Regions from separate parts of the Pseudoalteromonas sp. NZS127 genome, predicted to be linked through region 1. Evidence: predicted binding sites of a transcription regulator. Region 1 holds the regulator's gene; the other holds the start of a gene.
The links. Region 1 encodes LexA, which represses DNA repair genes until DNA is damaged. Its sites were predicted from a motif close to TACTGTATNNNNATACAGTA; they were not measured.
Positions count from the first base shown of each region.

Region 2: I6E78_RS05995 (exonuclease domain-containing protein) is a predicted target of LexA. The motif match lies at 1,549-1,568, and genes of this name have one in related genera.

Region 1 covers NZ_JADYWN010000006.1:146,133-149,330, forward strand. The annotation lists gene I6E78_RS08140 (PaaI family thioesterase) at 1-246, opposite strand, end outside; gene I6E78_RS08145 (SRPBCC family protein) at 345-797, opposite strand; gene lexA (transcriptional repressor LexA) at 1,077-1,694, shown strand; gene coxB (cytochrome c oxidase subunit II) at 2,169-3,198, shown strand, end outside.
Region 2 covers NZ_JADYWN010000004.1:230,699-233,896, forward strand. The annotation lists gene I6E78_RS05975 (acetyl-CoA hydrolase/transferase family protein) at 1-41, shown strand, start outside; gene I6E78_RS05980 (DUF6691 family protein) at 270-674, opposite strand; gene I6E78_RS05985 (YeeE/YedE family protein) at 678-1,091, opposite strand; partial or broken gene I6E78_RS05990 (MFS transporter) at 1,224-1,414, opposite strand; gene I6E78_RS05995 (exonuclease domain-containing protein) at 1,580-3,198, shown strand, end outside.

The DNA.
Region 1 (3,198 bases):
GAAGTCGACCACAAAATTAGCCGCGTAGCTGGCAACACTTTCGGCTAAAACCACGTTTGCTCCGCCATGCACCATGCCTATAGGGTTATGGTGCGCAGGAATTGCTGGCATAGTGGCAACTAAGTAATCATCACCAATTTCAGTTATTTCAATCCCCATGGTTTTCATCAGTGTACCTTGGCCATTTATGCCTTGGTCTAACTGCTTACAAAACGCTAAAGTAATAGGTTGATGCCAAATACTCATTGTTACTCCTTTAAAGGTTGAAAACGATAACCGATAATACGATTTTTCATGGCGATATGATAGCCAAATTAGTGCAGCTACTGCATGGTAATACAGTGCTACTTTTTGCTTTCTACATAGTGCTTAATTTCATCGAGATCTTTTTTTAGCATTTTACGCATCGAACTTTTAAGAAAAAAACCTATCACTGCAGAGATCATTTTTACCCAAATAGACTCAGATCTATCAGAAAAAGTCATGGTTAAACAGGTGCTAGGTTCGGCGGCGGTAAGTGACAGCTTAGTGGTATAAACTGCCCCGCCATTTTCTGCGCGAGTGCAATAGTATTCATTAGTAACAGCTTCGGTGATCCACATGGTTTCTGAGGCTGCTTTACCAAAAATTTTTCGTGTTTCTAACCATTTTAGGCCCACTAGCCCTTGTGGTGGCTTCTCGATTATTTTTACATCAATAATGCCAGACAGCATATTGGCACTGTTTTCGATGTCAGTTATTGCCGCCCATACTTTACGTTTAGGACCGTTAATTATTACCGCTACAGTGATATTCATAACACTCTCCGTTAATTCACATTGATGAAGTTAAGGCCCATTACAAAAACGATAGCTAACTAATTTTTAATAACAGCAACAACTTAGTAGTTATGTAATTAATGTAACGTAAAACTAACACTATCGTGATCTGCGTAATTTTATCTGTAATTTACTTGGTAATTTTAAGCTTAGACCAATGCCACCTTTGGCAGCAAAGGCGAGGAGTAATTTAAATTTGCGATTTTCAGATAACTGTATATACTCACAGTTAAATGTACTGTATGGAAAACCAGTTGTATGCGACCATTAACTAACCGCCAAGCGCAAATACTCGAACTTATTAAAGTGTTTATTAAAGACACTGGTATGCCTCCTACACGCGCAGAAATTGCACAAACATTAGGCTTTAAAAGTGCTAATGCAGCAGAAGAGCATTTAAAAGCGCTGGCTAAAAAAGGCGCTATTAAAATGAAACCAGGCGCTAGCCGTGGTATTCAACTTATTGAAGAAGATGAACCAGAACAACTTGGTTTACCGTTAATAGGCCGTGTAGCTGCCGGCGAACCTATTTTGGCGCAACAACATGTTGAGAGCCATTGTAAAATTGACCCGTTAATGTTTAAACCCGCTGCCGATTTTTTATTGCGTGTAAATGGTATGAGCATGCGAGATATTGGTATTATGGATGGTGATTTACTGGCTGTTCATCGCACTCAAGTTGCCGAAAATGGCCAAGTTATTGTTGCCCGCGTTGATGACGATGTAACGGTAAAACGCTTAGAAAAAGCAGGCAAAAAAGTATTATTGCATGCTGAAAATAAAGAATTTTCGTCGATAGAAGTGGATCTTGAAAAGGAATCTTTTAATATTGAAGGCTTAGCTGTTGGGGTTATTCGTAATGCTGACTGGATGTGACAATTAAGCTGTTATAGCTATGTAAAATATCGGCATAATTTAATAGCTCAGATAATTAATGCGCACTTTTTAGTGCGCTTTTTTTTTGCCTTTTTTTTGTGAAAATTCCGCTGCAATGAAAAAATTATATTAAGTTTATGTTTTTTATCATTTAAGTATTTAATACTCGTTATCGCTGTCTTTTTATTTGTAACCCTTGCTGTTGCTCACTTCCTGCTTAGAACAAAATTAAATAAATCCCATATTTACGCTAATCCCCTAATATTATTTGATTATTTTTCAAACTAAAACTTGCTAGTTGTTCAATTATTAACTAATTGTTAATGGGCTGGACTAACAATAACTCACAGCTTTAGTTTTGAGAAAATATATTTATATATCCGGCAGCAATACAAAAATAAAAAATAACAAATTGGCATTTAAAGCTTATGTCTTTTTGTTTTGCACTCGCAACAGTATTAAAGGAGCTGTCACATGGGTAAATTGAGCTCTACCTTGTGGCTTATATTGTTTGTTTTTCCGCAGTTAGCATTGGCAAATAGCCAATATAATATGCGCAAAGGCGTAACCGATATAAGTAATAATGTTTATCAACTACACATGACCATATTTTTAATATGCTGTGTAATAGGCGTGATTGTATTTGCCGTTATGTTTTGGGCACTTATTCATCATCGTAAATCTAAAGGAGCAGTTGCTGCTCAATTTCACGAAAGTACCAAAGTAGAAATACTCTGGACAGCAATTCCATTTGTTATTTTAATAGCAATGGCAGTCCCCGCAACTAAAACATTAATAGCGATGGAAGATGCCAGTAAAGCGGATATCACTATTAAAGTAACTGGTTCACAATGGAAATGGCATTACGAATATATGGGGGAAGATGTTGAGTTTTACTCAATACTTGCCACACCGCAAAATGAAATTGCTAACCTAGCCGATAAAAACCCCAACTATTTACTTGAGGTAGATAAGCCTCTGGTATTACCGATCAATAAAAAAGTACGCTTTTTAATGACCTCCGACGATGTTATTCATTCTTGGTGGGTGCCCGATTTTGCTATTAAAAAAGATGCAAACCCGGGGTTTATTAACGAAACGTGGACCAACATAAACGAAGTCGGTATTTATCGCGGTCAGTGTGCTGAGCTATGCGGTAAAGATCATGGCTTTATGCCAGTGGTAGTAGAGGCTAAGTCAGAGGCCGATTTTAAAGTTTGGCTAGCAGATGCTAAACAAGCAAAGCAAAAAGCAGCAGCAGCAGATGCTGCATTACTTGACCAAACACTCCCTAAAGAAGAATTAATGACTTTGGGTGAGCAAGTGTATATGGCCAATTGTGCTGCATGTCATCAGCCCACAGGGTTAGGTTTGCCAGGCGTTTTTCCTGCACTTAAAGGCAGCCCGATAGTGCTTGGCGATATAAAAGACCACATTGATATTGTTATTCACGGAAGCCCCGGCACAGCCATGCAAGCCTTTGCTAAACAGCTCTCTATAAAGC
Region 2 (3,198 bases), on a different contig from region 1:
ATATTCGCCTTGAAGAGCAAGGCAGTATGAAAAAAGCCTGATAAATATAATCCCAAATTGCACCAATCCATACAGTTAATCTGTTTTGGGTTTAATTAAACGCTCCTTTTAGGGGCGTTTTTTTAGCGCTACTCTACACAATTAATTAGCCACTTAGTCTTGAGTATTAAAAGGCCTAAATTCGGATAATAAGTGCTGGCTAATTACCTTTAAGTAATCCATTAACACCTGGTATTAATGGGTTACTTAAACAGCCTCTAAAATCAAACTTAAGTAAGCTTTTTAGTTAGCCACATACCGCCTAGCACGGCCGCAAAAAACAGCAAAAATTCCATTTTAAGAGACACTAATTGAACCAAGCCCGGGCCTGGGCATATGCCACTTAAACCCCAGCCTAAACCAAAGAGTATTGAGCCAGTAATTAAGCGCGCATCAACTTTTTTTAAATCACTTAAATTAAATGATCCTGAAAGGAGTGGCTTCTCTTTTTTTGCAACCCATAACCACGTAAGCATCATTATTAGCATGGCAACAGCCATCACTATAATTAAGCTTCCATCCCATTGGTTTCCAAAGGTAAGAAAGTTAATTACTTTAGCGGGGTTTGTCATACCGCTAATAATAAGCCCTAAGCCAAATATAAAGCCTATAACAACCATCATAATTGCTTTCATTATTTATCCTACCAGGTTTGCTGTAATAAAGGCGACGAGCATAAATGTACACGTTGCAACCCAAGAGCGGGTAGAAAAACGCGACATGCCACACACACCATGGCCACTTGTACATCCATTAGCTAAAGTTGTACCTACGCCAACTAAAAGCCCCGCAACAACAATAAGCCAAGGCGACAACTGTAATTCGGCTTCTAATAAAGAAGGGGCAAATACCCTTACAGCTACACCTGCCAACAACAACCCTAAAATAAAGTATAGCTGCCAACGAGAGCCCGAACTTACTTTAGCAAATACAGACTTAACAATGCCCGAGATGCCTGCAATTTTTCCGTATAAAACCAGTAATAACGTACACGCTATACCTATTAATGCACCGCCTATTGCAGCCGACACTGGGGTGAATTCTGTTACCATTTTTTAAATTTCCCAAACAATAGAAACACCTAAACCGGTTTGTTTCATTTCGATTGATACTTGCTGATTCGGCGCTAAGTAGTTAGCACCCGTTATTTTTTTGCTGGCGATTAATATCACCGCTTTTAAAAATTACATAGATTCGAGCGTTTTACCGCGTGTTTCTTTTATGTATTTAACAACAAAAAACAGGCTTATAAGTGCCGATAACGCATAAAAGCCATAAGCACCGGCAAGGCCAATGTTAGCCACATAATAGGGAAGGTCATGGTAATGGCAAAGTTAGCAATCCACTGCGCACTGGCGGCCACAGCAAGGGCTGCAGCATCATAATTAGCGTAAGAAATAATATTATTAGCACTATTAATGGTGCTAAATCTTGTCCTAATTAACGCCTGATAACTCAAAGCATTACTGATTACAACTTTAAGATTGAATAATAAGCATAAATACTAGATACTGTTTTTATATACAGTCATGGCAATGTTATGAAAAAAGAATTACCAGCAAAATACTATTTAGCGCATTTTAGAGAGCTTATTGAGTTTGTAACAAGTAAATGCATGCATTTACTTGAGCCTAAACATAGTGAATTTATTAGTAAAATTAATCAGCTAGATGAGCAAAGCCAATGCATGTTGGCGCGTGTGTACTCGCGAAAGCCTTATTTAGTGCAGGCGCAATCGCTTAATTATGAAGAAATAACCTCGCCGCATCAGGCTATTTATACGCTAAAAAAAGCCGGCATTTTATTTGAGCCAAACGAGCAGCATTATTCGCAGCTTTTAGCGCACTTAACCAAACCTGCTTTACTAGAGTTACTAAGTAATTATCCTGATCAAATAAGCTATAAAAAGAGCGCCGCTAAAGGCGCGCTGGTGGATAGCGCCCGTGAGTTTTTTAAAAGCTGCCCGCACGAGCTTGCACCGTTTTATAGCCAGTATGTAATTAATAATCGCAGCGATTATTATGAGTATTTTGAGTTTTTATTTGCAGGTAAACTAAGCAGTGGTGATGTGAATCATCAAAACCGTTTTGTAATGCGAGACTTAGGTTTAACCGCTACGCGTGAAGGGCATAGCGAGAGCTTATCGCGCTTTGAAACGAAGGCCGAGGCGCAATCAAACTATTTATTAAACCGTTACCGATTAGCATTTAAAAATATAACCGATGAGAACGATTACGTTGCTTTAGCGCTGCAGGTTCTAGTGCAAGCTGCGTATGGTGCAATAGCTGTTGCGCTTAAAAATAAGTTATTAGTACAGCTTTTTAAACAGTTAAAAAACACCAATAGCGAACTTGCTTTTAGTTTACTTGAAGGGTGTGTTGATGATAGCGAAGCACACGAAATTCAAATAAGAGAGCAATACAGGCTTGGTAATAAACAGTGGGTAAAAGCACGCTTAGAAGCCATTATTGAAAATCCGCTAACGGATGATTTACTGTACTTTGCTGACGACTTTTTAATGCGTAAATTTAATAAGCAAACGCGTTCGCGTTTAAGCACTATGCTTGCTGACACTCAGTGCGTACTCGAAATTGACGAATTATACCGAGGTGAAGTAGAGCAAGGCGTAAACGATTATTACACTGGCCAAGGTATGCAGGTATTTAATACCGAAAACACATTGTGGCAAAGTTTGTTTAGTTTAGTATTTTGGCACGAATTATTTATTGATACCCCTTATCCGCTATGCAATGAGTTTGATATTTATCCGCAAGTATTAAGGCTTGGTAATTTTTATGCAGCGCAACCAGCGCAAATAAATGAGCGCTTAGCACAGTGCCAAACACCTCAGGCATTACTTAAATTAGTATGTAAAAATGCAGCGCAATACTTTGATCAACCTAACGGTTTATTTAAATGGCATAACGAGTTATTACAACCACTAGAAGCGCTGATTTTAAATAGCCCAATTGAGGCGTTAATTACTCACTTAACTAATATGAGTAAACATTATTTACAGCTAAAAGACGGCTACCCCGACTTAATGGTTATCCATAACGGCAAAGTACATTTTGAAGAAGTAAAAGCCCCAGGCGACAAGCTAAGGCGAAATCAATTAACGACTATAGATAACTTAAAGAGCAGTGGTTTTGAGGTACA